One region of the Streptomyces sp. NPDC088745 genome, then DNA from elsewhere that is predicted to be linked to it. Evidence: riboswitches for the same ligand, from Rfam matches in the RefSeq annotation. Region 1 holds a riboswitch; each other region holds the start of a gene.
The links. Region 1 has a riboswitch for thiamine pyrophosphate ahead of ACIP93_RS26550 (thiamine ABC transporter substrate binding subunit). Riboswitches for the same ligand answer to the same signal wherever they lie in the genome.
Positions count from the first base shown of each region.

Region 2: it holds a riboswitch for thiamine pyrophosphate, as region 1 does, so the genes downstream of both, thiD (bifunctional hydroxymethylpyrimidine kinase/phosphomethylpyrimidine kinase) here and ACIP93_RS26550 (thiamine ABC transporter substrate binding subunit) in region 1, are expected to answer to the same signal.
Region 3: it holds a riboswitch for thiamine pyrophosphate, as region 1 does, so the genes downstream of both, thiO (glycine oxidase ThiO) here and ACIP93_RS26550 (thiamine ABC transporter substrate binding subunit) in region 1, are expected to answer to the same signal.

Region 1 is NZ_JBIVLB010000011.1:194,902-199,639, forward strand. It holds gene rlmN (23S rRNA (adenine(2503)-C(2))-methyltransferase RlmN) at 1-1,069, shown strand, start outside; TPP riboswitch at 1,108-1,232, shown strand; gene ACIP93_RS26550 (thiamine ABC transporter substrate binding subunit) at 1,311-2,405, shown strand; gene ACIP93_RS26555 (ABC transporter permease) at 2,516-4,135, shown strand; gene ACIP93_RS26560 (ABC transporter ATP-binding protein) at 4,154-4,738, shown strand, end outside.
Region 2 is NZ_JBIVLB010000006.1:188,754-193,491, forward strand. It holds gene ACIP93_RS18295 (purine-cytosine permease family protein) at 1-1,109, opposite strand, end outside; gene tenA (thiaminase II) at 1,106-1,804, opposite strand; gene thiD (bifunctional hydroxymethylpyrimidine kinase/phosphomethylpyrimidine kinase) at 1,810-2,619, opposite strand; TPP riboswitch at 3,032-3,161, opposite strand; gene ACIP93_RS18310 (APC family permease) at 3,523-4,738, shown strand, end outside.
Region 3 is NZ_JBIVLB010000003.1:441,773-446,510, forward strand. It holds gene thiO (glycine oxidase ThiO) at 1-973, opposite strand, end outside; TPP riboswitch at 971-1,083, opposite strand; gene ACIP93_RS11270 (hypothetical protein) at 1,132-1,524, shown strand; gene ACIP93_RS11275 (NAD(P)/FAD-dependent oxidoreductase) at 1,573-2,742, shown strand; gene ACIP93_RS11280 (Rv2175c family DNA-binding protein) at 2,860-3,225, shown strand; gene thiE (thiamine phosphate synthase) at 3,377-4,036, shown strand; gene metF (methylenetetrahydrofolate reductase [NAD(P)H]) at 4,149-4,738, shown strand, end outside.

The sequences.
Region 1 (4,738 bases):
CGGAGCCAAGAAGCCCCCGCGGCACCTCGCCGACCTCACGCCCGCCGAGCGCAAGGAAGCGGTTGCCGAGATCGGCGAGAAGCCGTTCCGCGCCAAGCAGCTGTCCCAGCACTACTTCGCCCGGTACGCCCACGACCCGGCGGAGTGGACCGACATCCCCGCCGGTTCGCGCGACAAGCTGCGGGACGCGCTGCTGCCCGAACTGATGACCGTCGTACGGCACCTGTCGACCGACCAGGACACCACGCGCAAGACGCTGTGGAAGATGCACGACGGGACGCTGGTGGAGTCCGTGCTCATGCGGTACCCGGACCGGGTGACCATGTGCATCTCCTCACAGGCGGGCTGCGGCATGAACTGCCCGTTCTGCGCCACCGGGCAGGCCGGTCTCGACCGGAACCTGTCGACGGCGGAGATCGTGCACCAGATCGTCGACGGCATGCGCGCGCTGCGCGACGGCGAGGTCCCGGGCGGACCGGCGCGGCTGTCGAACATCGTCTTCATGGGGATGGGCGAGCCGCTGGCCAACTACAAGCGCGTCGTCGGCGCCATCCGCCGGCTGACCGACCCCGAGCCGGACGGGCTCGGGCTGTCGCAGCGTGGCATCACGGTCTCCACCGTGGGTCTGGTGCCCGCGATGCTGCGGTTCGCGGACGAGGGCTTCAAGTGCCGTCTCGCCGTGTCGCTGCACGCGCCGGACGACGAGCTGCGCGACACCCTGGTGCCGGTGAACACGCGCTGGAAGGTGCGGGAGGTGCTGGACGCCGCGTGGGAGTACGCGGAGAAGTCCGGCCGCCGCATCTCGATCGAGTACGCGCTGATCCGGGACATCAACGACCAGGCCTGGCGGGGCGACCTGCTGGGCCGGCTGCTGAAGAACAAGCGGGTGCACGTCAACCTCATCCCGCTGAACCCGACGCCGGGCTCCAAGTGGACCGCTTCGCGGCCCGAGGACGAGAAGGCCTTCGTCGAGGCCATCGCGTCGCACGGGGTGCCGGTGACCGTGCGGGACACCCGGGGCCAGGAGATCGACGGGGCCTGCGGGCAGCTGGCGGCGTCCGAGCGCTAGTTCGACGGAGCCCCTGTAGGCTGGGCTGCACATTTACATATTTCCGACAGGGGAGCGCCACAGCGCTGAGAGTGCGGCACCGTTCGTTGCGTACGGACAAGGCCGCAGACCCTCTGAACCTTGCCCAGGTCATTCTGGGTAGGAAGTTCGGTCGTTACTCAAGCTGTTGCGCCCTGCCCGCACCCCTTCTTCGGGGGCGGGCAGGGCCGCGTCTCTTCCTGGTCATGCCCAGGAGGATGTTTTGAGCACCATCAAGAGGTACGCCGCCACGGCACTGGCCGCAGCCGTCGGCGTCAGCGCGCTCGCCGCCTGCGGGGGCTCCGACAGTGACTCCGCCCGGAGCGGCGGGGCCGCCTCGAAGACCGTCACGCTGGTCAGTCACGACTCGTTCGACGTGTCGCCCGCCGTGCTGAAGGCGTTCACACAGCAGACCGGTTTCACGGTGAAGGTCCTCAAGAGCGGGGACGCCGGCGCCGCGCTCAACCAGGAGATCCTCACCAAGGGCTCGCCGCGCGGCGACGTCTTCTTCGGCGTCGACAACACCCTCCTCTCGCGCGCGCTCGACAACGGGCTGTTCCAGTCGTACGAGGCCAAGGGCCTGGAGCGAATACCGGCGGACCTCCAGCTGGACAGGGCCGAGCACCGGGTGACCCCCGTCGACACCGGCGACATCTGCGTCAACTACGACAAGAAGTACTTCGCCGACAAGAAGCTGGCACCGCCGAAGACCCTCGACGACCTGGTCAAGCCCGCGTACAAGGACCTGCTCGTCGTGGAGGACGCCGCGAACTCCTCGCCGGGCCTCGGCTTCCTCCTCGCCACCGCCGGTCAGTACGGCGACGACGGCTGGCAGGGCTACTGGCAGAAGCTCAAGGACAACGGCGTCAAGGTCGTCGACGGCTGGGAGCAGGCGTACAACGAGGAGTTCTCCGGGTCCGCCGGCGGCAAGAAGGCCAAGGCGGACCGGCCGCTGGTGGTCTCCTACGCCTCCAGCCCGCCGGTCGAGGTGCTCTACGCCGAGCCGCGTCCGGCCGAGGCCCCGACCGGTGTCGCCACCGGGACCTGCTTCCGGCAGATCGAGTTCGCCGGGCTGCTGGACGGCGCGAAGAACGAAGCGGGCGGCAAGGCGCTCCTCGACTTCCTCATCGGCAAGCAGTTCCAGGAGGACCTGCCGCTGAAGATGTTCGTGAACCCGGCGGTCAAGGGCACCGCACTGCCCGAGGTCTACACGAAGTTCGGTGAGACCGTCGACAAGCCGCTGACCGTCGAGCCCAAGAAGATCACCGACAACCGTGAGCAGTGGGTCAAGACGTGGTCCTCGCTGGTGAAGAAGTAGCCGAGACCCGGCCGGGCGGCCGTCGAGGGCCTGACAGGGGCTCCCGTGGCGGCGCCGGGCCGGCCGGGCGGCGGGGCGCGTGGCGCGGGAGCGCGGTGCGCTGCGGGCTGATGGCCGTGCCGCTCGCCTTCTTCGCGCTGTTCTTCGCCTACCCGGTCGTCGCGATCGTGGGGCGGGGGCTGAGGTCCGGCGGCAGCTGGCAGTTCGGGCGGATCGGAGAGGTGCTCGGCGACCCCGACATCGGTGGAGTGCTGTGGTTTACGACCTGGCAGGCGCTCGCCTCCACCGCGCTCACTCTGGTACTGGCCCTGCCGGCGGCCTATGTCTTCGCCCGGTTCGACTTCCCCGGCAAGCAGTTGCTGCGGGCCGTGGTCACCGTACCGTTCGTCCTGCCCACGGTCGTGGTGGGCACCGCCTTCCTGGCCGTGCTGGGACGGGGAGGGCTGCTGGCGGAGCTGTGGGGGGTGCGGCTGGACACCAGTGTGTGGGCGATCCTGCTGGCGCACGTCTTCTTCAACTACGCGGTGGTCGTACGGACCGTGGGCGGCCTGTGGTCGCAGCTCGATCCCCGTCAGGAAGAGGCGGCGCGCGTCCTGGGCGCGGGGCGCTTCGCCGCCTGGTGGCGGGTGACCCTGCCCGCGCTGGCGCCGGCGGTGGCGGCGGCCGCGCTGATGGTCTTCCTCTTCACCTTCACCTCCTTCGGAGTGGTGCAGATCCTGGGCGGGCCGTCCTTCTCCACCCTGGAGGTGGAGATCTACCGCCAGACAGCGCAGTTCCTCGACCTCCCGACGGCGGCCGTGCTCACCCTCGTCCAGTTCGCGGCGGTGGGGGCGATCCTCGCCGTCCACGCCTGGACCGTGCGGCGCAGGGAGAGCGCGCTGAGGCTCGTCGACCCGTCCCGTACGGCGCGACGGCCCCGCGGGGTGGGACAGTGGGCGCTGCTCGGCGGGGTGCTGGCCACCGTGCTCGTGCTGATCCTGCTGCCGCTCGCGGTGCTGGTCGAACGCTCCTTCGACGGCCCGGACGGATACGGCTTCCGCTACTACCGGGCACTGCAGTCGGCCGACGGGGGCGGTGGAACCTTCCTCGTCCCCCCGCTGGAAGCGGTCGGCAACTCCCTTCAGTACGCCGTCGTGGCGACGCTCATCGCCCTGGTGGTGGGGGGTCTGGCCGCTGCCGCGCTCACCCGGCGTGCGGGACGGCTCGTGCGGGGCTTCGACGCGCTGTTGATGCTGCCGCTGGGGGTGTCCGCGGTGACGGTCGGCTTCGGCTTCCTGATCACCCTCCACCAGCCGCCGCTGGACCTGCGGACCTCGTGGATCCTGGTGCCGTTGGCGCAGGCGCTGGTAGGAGTGCCGTTCGTCGTACGGACCATGCTTCCGGTGCTCCGCGCGGTGGACGGGCGGCTGCGTGAGGCCGCCGCCGTCCTCGGGGCGTCGCCGCTGCGGGCGTGGCGGGAGGTCGACCTGCCGATGGTGCGGCGGGCACTGCTCGTCGCGGCCGGGTTCGCCTTCGCCGTCTCGCTGGGAGAGTTCGGCGCGACCGTCTTCATCGCCCGGCCGGACAACCCGACGCTTCCGGTGGCCGTGGCCCGGCTGCTCGGGCGGGCCGGGGACCTCAACTACGGGCAGGCGATGGCCCTCAGCACGATCCTGATGGTCGTGTGCGCGGTGTCGCTGCTGGTGCTGGAACGCATCCGGCCCGACCGATCCACATCCGGGGAGTTCTGAATGACCGGGGAGTCCCGCATGACCGAGGCCGCTGCGCCCCTGCTGGATCTGGAGGCCGCGACGGTGCGCTTCGGTGCGCGGACGGCGCTCGACGCGGTCGATCTGCGGGTGGCCGCGCGCGAGATCGTGTGCGTGCTCGGGCCGAGCGGCAGCGGCAAGTCGACGCTGCTGCGCGCGGTGGCCGGGCTCCAGCCGCTGGACTCCGGACGGGTGCTCCTGGAGGGGGCCGACCGGACCGACACCCCTGTGCACCGGCGCGGGGTGGGCCTGATGTTCCAGGACCATCAGCTCTTTCCGCAGCGTGACGTCGGCGGCAACGTCGCGTTCGGACTGCGGATGCGCGGTGCACGGCGGGCCGAACAGACAGCCCGCGTCGAGGAACTCCTCGAACTCGTCGGCCTGCCCGGCGCCCAGGGCCGGTCCGTCGCCACCCTCTCCGGCGGGGAACAGCAACGCGTCGCTCTCGCCCGCGCGCTGGCGCCCCGGCCCGCGCTGCTGATGCTCGACGAACCGCTGGGGCAGCTTGACCGCAGCCTGCGCGAACGCCTCGTCGTGGAGCTGCGCCAGCTCTTCGGACAACTGGGCACCACGGTCCTCGCCGTG
Region 2 (4,738 bases), on a different contig from region 1:
ACGAAGAAGTCCACGACCAGCACGGCGAACATCGGGATGAAGACCGCGCCGATCAGATAGAGGAAGCCGGCGAAGCTGTCCATGTCCACCAGGAGCGCGAGACCGGTGGCCAGGGCGCCGCTGATCAGGCACAGGACGCGCCGGTCCGCCCGGGGCAGCAGGTTCTGCGCGGAGACGGCGGTGGAATAGACGTTGGCGAAGGACTGGTCGACCTCGCGCAGCACCAGGACGCCGAAGCAGACCACGCCGACACCGGTGGCCGTGAAGGGGTCGAAGACCTTGTACGGGTCCGTGCTGTCGAACGCGATCATGGCGAGCGCGGCCACACCGAGGACCGAGCCCGCGATGCCCGCGAGGGTCTGGCCGACCACCAGGCCGCCGAACGCCTCCTTCTCGCTGCGGGAGTGCCGCGCGTAGTCGGCGACCAGCGGCAGCCAGGAGATCGACACGGCGATCACGCTGTCGGTGGCGAACCAGAAGTCCTTCCACGAGCCGCCCTCCATGGGGACGCCGCGCCCGGCCAGGTCCCACCCCAGGTAGAGGATGGCCAGGACCACGGCGACGGTCACATAACGGCGGATGACGCGCAGCGCGCCCAGTGGGCGGAGCGTGAGCGCGGTGGTGACCGCGCCCGCCACGAGGACGTACAGCCAGCCGGGCCCCGGCTCGCCGAAGACCTGGCGGGCCAGGATCTTCAGCCCCGTGGAGATGACGACCAGTTCGAAGACGGCCCAGCCCACCATCTGCAGCACGTTGAGGACGGTCGGCAGATACGACGCCTTCGCCCCGAACAGGCCGCGCAGCAGCACCATCGAGGGCGCGCCGGTGCGGGCCCCGGTGACGGCGGCGAGGCCGAGGGCGAAGGTGCCGATCAGGGTGCCGACGACGGACGCGGTGACGGCGGCGGCGAACGACAGGGTCGGCCTGCCGGTGCCCAGGGGGTCGAGGACGACCAGCACACCGCTGAAGCCGAGCAGGCTCACGCCCAGGTTGGCCCAGAAGGTCCCCTGGTCCCAGCCGGACAGGACCCTGGGCGTGGGCTGGTCCAGGGTGAGCGGAGCCTCGTTGGCCGGGGCCGTGCCCGGGGCGGGTCCGGTGCTCGTCGTCACTTCGCGGGCTCCGCGGCCGGGGCGGGCGAGAGGTCGAAGGGCCAGGACTCGACGCGCCAGGCGGCGTCCCAGAACATCCACTCCCAGGCGGACGCGGTGGTGAAGGCGGTGCGCATCCGGGCGCGGGTCGCCGGGTCGGCCTGGCCGGCGAGCCGGTCGACGATGCTCCGGGCCTTCGCGGTAGCGGCCTCGAACTCGTCGTCGGCGTACGTGCCGATCCAGTCGCCGTACGGGTGGGCGGCGAGGTCGCCGGCGTGTTCGAGGAGTGCCCGGCCCACCTCGGCGTAGATCCAGAAGCAGGGCAGGACGGCGGCGGCCAGCTCGGCGTAGCCCTGGGTGTGGGCCACGGAGAGCAGGTAGGAGGTGTACCCGGTGCAGGTGGGGGAGGGCGTCCAGGCGTCCACGTCGACGACGTTGCTCTGGTGCAGGGAGCTCTCGACGACGATGGCGTCGTGCGCGTGCTGCGCGAAGAACGCGATGTCCTCGGGCAGGTCCGCCTTCGCGGCGGCGCCGGCCAGCGCGCGGGCGTAGTCGCGCAGGTAGTGGGCGTCCTGGGCGAGGTAGTAGACGAACTTGTCCCGGTCCAGGGTGCCGTCGCCGAGGCCGGTGACGAAGGGCAGTTCGTCGATGGCCGCGCGTATCTCGGCGACGGCGGCCCAAAGTTCGTCGCAGAAGGGGGTGGGCGTCGTGGGCATGGGGATCAGCTCCAGTACTGGTGGAAGTGGTGGACGGGGCCGTGGCCGTGGCCGACGCGCAGGGTGTCGGCCGCGCGCAGGGCTTTGGTCAGGTACTCCTTCGCGGCGCGGACGGCGGTGTGCCAGTCGTCGTGCTGCGGACGGAGGGCGGCGATCGCGGCGGACAGGGTGCAGCCGGTGCCGTGGGTGTTGCGCGTGGTGACGCGGGGTGCGGAGATCTCGGTGACGCGGTCGCCGGCGGCGAGCACGTCGACGGACTCGGTGTCGTGGGTGTGGTGGCCGCCCTTGAGGAGGACGCGCCGGGCGCCGGCGGCCAGGAGGGCTCGGGCCTGCTCGACGGCTTCGGCACGGTTGTGCGCGGCGGCGGCGCCGAGGAGGTCGCCGGCCTCGGGAAGGTTGGGGGTGATCAGGTCGGCGAGGGGCAGCAGGCGGTCGCGCAGCACCGCCACGGCGTCGGTCTCCAGGAGCCGGTGGCCGCTGGTCGACACCATCACGGGATCGAGGACGACGTACCGGGGCCGGTGGCGCTCCAGGGCGTCCGCGACGGCCGAGGCGACGGCGGCGTCGGCCAGCATCCCGATCTTGACCGAGTCCACCGCGACGTCCGCGAAGAGCGTGTCGAGCTGCTCGGTGACGAACTCCGGGGGAAGGGTGTGGATGCCGGTGACGCCCCGGGTGTTCTGCGCGGTCAGGGCCGTCAGGACCGCTGTTCCGTAGGCGCCGTTGGCGGAGAACGCCTTCAGGTCGGCCTGGATGCCGGCGCCCCCGGAGGGGTCGCTGGCGGCGATGGTGAGGGCGATGGGCGGGGTGGTCACAGGACGAACTCCTGGCTCGGGACAGGGACAGGGACAGGGAAGGGATAAGGGGCCGCGGCCACGGGGTCGCGCTGCCCGCATGGCCGTGCCGCGCTCTGGGAGGGCGGTCGCCGGGGAGCCGTGCCGATTCCGCCGACGGCCACGCAGGGCCGACGGGGGTTCCCGCACCATGCGGGCGGGGCGGCGTCGGGAATGGGAGCGGGGGGAGTCCCCCCGCGCGCGGGCGAGGGCTGTTCAGCGGGCGGAGCTCACGCCACCGCTCACCGCACGGCCCGTCGAAACCCGTGCTCTCAGCCCGGGTTGACGGACCCGGCCGCCCGCACCAGGAGAGCCGCCGACCGCGGCGACGCGATCACGTCCGCCGGGGCGTCGGGGGACACAGCGGGGCCGTATCGGCCAGGTACGGAGACAGGAGCCATCGTCAACACCCTTCCTACGCCGGCATTACCCGGTCCAGGTTCATGCGGTCGGCGAAAAGGGGAGCGATGAACTCCCGTCCGCCCTCTCAGCCCGGCTGCTCCCGAGCTCCCGCGGTGGTCGCTACGCAATGTACCTCCCCCGCGAACGGGAGTTCGCACGCGGGGCACCGGCCCGGCCGCCCCGTTCGCCGTCCGGCCGACGGCGGACGGCGCAGACCGCGCAGACCGCGCAGTCGGCGCGGACCGCAGACCGCGCAGCCGCTGCGGACCGCAGAGCAGGCACGGACCGCAGATCGCACAGCCGCCGCGGACCGCAGAGCAGGCACGGACCGCAGACCGCGCAGCCGCCGCGGACCGCAGAGCCGGCGCAAGGATCAAGAATCCGTGAAGACAGCCGCCCTGACCGGCAAGAACGCGCCAGGAACGCCGGCCGCCGCCCGAGCCGTACCGATGCTGGGCGCACTCGCGTCGAAGGAGCACGTCCATGTCCGCCAGCCCCTTGTCCCCCTGCTCCGTGGAGCATCCGCCCCCGGACCGCGCCGAGAGCTCTCCCGGTGCGCGAGCGGCGGGGAGCGCCCAGGCGGACCCCGGTTCCCGCCACAAGCTGACCGCCGTCACCGGCCTCGCCGCGCTGTCCCTCGACGCGATGGCGTCGGTGGCGTACGGACCCGAGGCGATCGTCCTGGTGCTGGCCGCGGCGGGCGGTCACGGACTCGGGTTCACGCTTCCCGTCACGCTGGGCATCGCCGTGCTGCTCGCCGTGCTGGTCGCTTCGTACCGGCAGGTCATCGCCGCCTTTCCGGACGGCGGCGGCAGTTACGCGGTGGCGAGGGCCCACCTCGGCGCCCGCACGAGCCTGCTGGCCGCCGCGTCCCTCGTCCTGGACTACGTCCTGAACGTGGCCGTCGCCGTGACCGCCGGGGTCGCCGCCCTCACCTCCGCGTTCCCCGCCCTGCACGAGGAGCGGCTGTGGCTGTGCCTGGCCGTGCTCGTCCTGGTCACCGCCGTGAACCTGCGGGGCATCGTCGACTCCGCCCGGGCGTTCATCGTCCCCACGGCGGTCTTCGTCTGCTCGATCCTGACCATGATCGTGGCGGGGCTGACGCGGGACGCCCCGGTCTCCGTCGCGGCGTCGGCGGGCCACGCCTCCGTGCTCGGCGACGACGCCACCGCCGTCGGCGCGCTCCTGCTGCTGAAGGCCTTCGCGTCCGGCTGCTCGGCCCTCACCGGTGTCGAGGCCATCGCCAACGCCGTCCCCTCCTTCCGCGCACCGGCCGCCCGCCGCGCCCAGCGCACCGAGGTCGCCCTCGGGGCGCTGCTCGGCGTGATGCTGATCGGCCTGGCCGTCCTCATCTCCCGGTTCGGCCTCCAGCCCGTGGCGGACGTCACCGTCCTCGCCCAGCTCGCGGACGCCTCCCTCGGCCACAACTGGGCCTTCTACCTGGTCCAGTTCGCGACCGTCGCCCTGCTCGCGCTGTCCGCCAACACCTCCTTCGGCGGGCTCCCCGTACTCCTCGAGCTCCTCGCCCGCGACCACTGCCTCCCGCACGTCTTCGGCCTCAAGGCCGACCGGCAGGTCCGCCGGCACGGCGTGCTCACCCTCGCCGTCGTCTCCGCCGTCCTCCTGGTCCTGTCCGGCGGCGACACCAACACCCTCGTGCCCCTCTTCGCGATCGGCGTGTTCATCGGCTTCACCGTCG
Region 3 (4,738 bases), on a different contig from region 1:
CGGGGGAGCCGGGGCGCAGTCCGGCCCTGGTCTCGGTGAGGGGGAGTTCGGTGATGCCGGGGACGAGTTCGTGGGCGTCGCGCAGCAGCTCGTACACCCCGCCCGCCGTCACCGTGGTGTCCCAGCCGAGCTCCTCGCTGGTGGCGCCGACGACGAGTTCGCCGTTCGCGCGGGGCACCAGGTAGACCTGGCTGCCGCGCACCACCGCGCGCACGGTGCGGCTCAGGAACGGGGCGTACGCGGGCGGCACGGTGAGCCGCAGCACCTGTCCCTTGACCGGGCGCACCGGCGGCAGCGCCTCCTCGGGCACCCCGGCGAGCCGTCCGCTGAACGAGCCCGCGGCCAGCACCACCTGGTCGGCGGCGATCCGCGTGCCGTCGGCGAGGAGCGCGCCCGCGGCCCGTTCCCGTACCACCGTCAGCCGTTCGGCGCGGGCGCGGTGCAGGACCACTCCGGCGCGCCCGCAGGCCGTCAGGAGGGCCGCGGCGAGGCGTCGCGGGTCGATCTGGTGGTCGCCGTCCACCCGCAGCCCCCCGCGCACGCCGGGCGCCAGCATCGGTTCCAGGCGGCGGCACTCGCGTCCGGTCAGCCACTCCGACTCCAGCCCCGACTGCCTTTGCAGGGCGTGCAGTTCGCGCAGGTGGGCGCGGTCGTCGGCGTCCAGGGCGACGGCCAGGGTGCCGCACGCGCGGTAACCGGTGTCCTGCCCGCTCGCCTCCTGGAGCTCCGCGACGAAGTCCGGATAGCGGCGCGCGGAGGCGAGGTTGAGACCGAGCAGGGTCTGTTCGCCGTAGTGCAGTTCGGTGACGGCGGCCAGCATCCCGGCGGCCACCTGGGCCGCGCCGCCGCCCGGTTCGGGGTCGGCCAGGGCGGTCCGCAGGCCCCGCTGGGCGGCCCGCCAGGCCGTCACCAGGCCGATGATCCCGCCCCCGACCACCAGGACGTCGTACGGCTTTTCCGCAGAGGTGCGCATGGGCGTCCAGCCCCTCCCTTCGCCGGCATGACCCGGATCAGGTTCGTACGGTCGGAGGCCTGGTCAGCCTCCCTCTCAGCCCGGTCCGCCGGGCTCCCGTGAGTGCTTGTACGGTGACCAGACTAACCCCGGGTTCAACAGACTGTGAGGTGCCTCCCGTGCCCCGCTCGCTCGACGGACTGCTGCTGGCCCCGGTCGCCGACCAGGCGCCCGGACAGGTCGGCGCCCGCACCCGGTTCGCCTACCACGAGCGGGACGGCCGGATCTGGGCCGAGTACGCGGGCGGCGACGTCGTGCGCGGGCATCTCGTGGGCACGCGCGAGGGCGACCGGCTCGACTTCCGTTACGTACAGCTGGGGCACGACGGGACGACCTCGTCCGGACGGTGCCGCTCGCAGGTCGTGCTCCTGGCCGACGGCCGCGTTCGGCTGGAGGAGAGCTGGGCATGGGAATCCCAGGACGGCAGCGGCACGAGCGTCGTCGAGGAGATTCCGGGCGGCGGGGAGGCCGGCGCGCGGGCCAACATTCCTGACGGCTCGTCAGAAACGTAAGGTGGACGCGTGAGCGAGCAGAAGCACATCGTCGTCGTCGGCGCGGGCATGGCCGGAGTGCAGACCGCCGTCGCCCTGCGCGAGCAGGGTTTCGCCGGTCCGCTCACCGTGCTCGGAGCCGAACCCCATCCGCCGTACGACCGGCCGCCGCTGTCCAAGGCGGTGCTGCTCGGCAAGGCCGACGGCTCCGCCTTCGAGGTCGACTTCGAGGCGCTCGGCGTCGAACTGCGCCTGGGCTGCGAGGCGGTCGCCCTGCGCCCGGACGACCACGAGGTCGACACCCTGACGGGACCTGTTCCCTACGACCTGCTGGTGATCGCCACAGGGGCCGACCCGGTCACGCTGCCCGGCTCCCTCGGCGTCCCCGGAGTGCACCTGCTGAGGACGCTCGACGACGCCCGGCGGCTGCGGCCGGTGCTGGACGCGCAGAGCGACGTGGTGGTCGTCGGCGCCGGCTGGATCGGCGCGGAGTTCACCACCGCCGCCCGCGAGGCCGGCTGCCCGGTCACCGTCGTGGAGGCCGCCGACCGGCCGCTCGCCGGCACGATGCCCGCCGAGATCGCCGTCCCGATGGCCGCCTGGTACGCCGAGGGCGGCGCCGAACTGATCACCGGCGCACAGGTGGCCTCGGTGGAGCCGGGCGCGGTGCTGCTGGCCGACGGCCGCCGTCTCCCCGCCGACGCCGTGGTCGTCGGCATCGGGGCCAGACCCACGACGGGCTGGCTGGCCGGCTCCGGCGTGCGGCTCGGCGACGACGGATCGATCACCGCGGACGAGCACCTGCGCACCTCCGTGCCCGACGTGTACGCCGTCGGCGACTGCGCCTCCTTCCCCTCGCGCCGCTACGCTGCGCGCCTGCTCGTGCACCACTGGGACAACGCCCTCCAGGGCCCGCGCACCGTCGCGGCGCACATCACGGACGGCACGCCGGCGCCCTACGACCCGGTGCCCTACTTCTGGTCCGAGCAGTTCGGCCGCTTCGTGCAGTACGTCGGCCACCACGCGGACGCCGACGAGATGATCTGGCGCGGCGACCCCGCCACCCCCTCCTGGTCGGTGTGCTGGCTGCGCGGCGGGGCCCTGGTCGCGCTCCTCGCGGTCGGCCGCCCGCGCGACCTCGCCCAGGGGCGCAAGCTGGTCGAGACGGGCGCGGCACTGGACCCGGTGCGGGCCGCCGACCCGGCCGTACCCCTGAAGTCGGCGGTCCGGACGCCGTAGCCGGGCGCCCGGCGCCGGCCGTGCGGATGCCGTGGCCGGGTGTCCGGGCCGTACGGAGTCCGTCGCGCGGACCGGCCCCGGGTGCCGGTTGCCGGTCCCGGATGGCACGCTTGTCCTGTGACCGAGATTGACGCAAAGATCGACGCCCTCGTCCCCGCCTGGCTCTACCTCCCCGACATCGCGGAGATGCTCGACCTGGAGGTGACGAAGGTGCGGCAGCTGGTGAAGGACGGCCAGCTCATCGCCGTACGACGCGGTGAGAACCGTTCGCTCCAGGTGCCCGCCCCCTTCATCGACGGCGACAAGATCGTCAAGGGCCTGCCCGGGCTGCTGACGGTCCTGAAGGACGACGGCTTCTCCGACGAGGAGATGCTGGAGTGGCTCTTCACCGCCGACCCGACCCTGCCCGGCACCCCCGCGCAGGCGCTGAGCGAGAATCGCGGCACGGAGGTGAAGCGCCGCGCCCAGGCGCTCGCCCTCTGACCCGCCGGAGGTGGAGCGGCGCACCCGAGCGCCGCTCGCCCCCGGCACGCCGCACCACACCACGGCGGTGCGCGGCCCGCCCCGGCGGACCGCGCACCCGCCGCCGACGACCGGGGTCCGCCCCCGGCACCACCACGGGGGGAACCGCACCATGCCCACGCCCAGCGAGCAGCTCGCCGACGCCCGGCTCTACCTGTGCACGGACGCCCGCAAGGAGCGCGGCGACCTGCCCGCCTTCCTCGACGCCGTGCTCTCCTCCGGTGTCGACATCGTCCAGCTCCGCGACAAGGGCATGGAGGCCGGCGAGGAGCTGGAGCACCTCGCCGTCCTCGCCGACGCCTGCCGCAGGCACGGCAAGCTCCTCGCCGTGAACGACCGCGCCGACGTGGCGCACGCCATCGGCAGCGACGTCCTCCACCTGGGCCAGGGCGACCTCCCGGTGCCCGCCGCCCGCGCCGTCCTCGGCTCCCGCAGCGAGGACGTCCTGATCGGCCGCTCCACGCACGCCGTCTCCGAGGTCGACGCGGCCGTCGCGGAGAGCGGCGTCGACTACTTCTGCACGGGTCCCTGCTGGCCCACCCCCACCAAGCCCGGCCGCCACGCCCCCGGCCTCGACCTGGTGCGTTACGCGGCCTCCCTCGGCCAGGCGCGCCCCTGGTTCGCCATCGGCGGCATCGACGCCCACAACCTGGACGAGGTGCTGGCCGCCGGGGCCCGCCGGGTCGTGGTCGTCCGTGCGTTGACCGAGGCGACGGACCCGGCCGCCGCGGCCGCCGGGCTGGCCAAGAGGATCAGGTCATACGACCAGTGAGCGCATAGGTCACGCCGGACAACTGTCCGAAGGGTGGACAAGAAACCGGCATAACGGACCTTTGCCTCCTGGGTGGTTGGGTCTGCGCCGCCCCGCTGGCTAATCTCTCGGCATGGCCCTTGGCACAGCTTCCACCAGATCGGATCGCGCGCTTACGGTGCGTGAACTGCTGGAGACCGGAAAGACGTCGTTTTCCTTCGAATTCTCGGCCCGCAGAACCGAGAAGGGCGAGCAGAACCTCTGGAACGCCCTGCGCCGGGTCGAGGCAGTGCGCCCCAGTTTCGTCTCCGTGACCTACGGGGCGGGCGGCTCCACCCGCGAGGGCACCGTCAAGGCCACCCAGAAGATCGCCTCCGACTCCACGCTCACGCCCGTCGCGCACCTCACCGCGGTCGACCACTCGGTCGCCGAGCTGCGCAACATGGTGGGCCAGTTCGCCGACGCGGGCATCCGCAACATCCTCGCGGTGCGCGGCGACCCGCCGGGCGACCCGATGGGGGAGTGGATCAAGCACCCGGAAGGCGTCACGTACGCGTCCGAACTCGTGGAGCTCATCAAGGAGTCCGGCGACTTCTGCGTCGGCGTCGCCGCATTCCCGGAGATGCACCCGCGCTCGGAGAACTGGGACTCCGACATCCGCCACTTCGTGGAGAAGTGCCGGGCGGGCGCCGATTACGCGATCACGCAGATGTTCTTCGACCC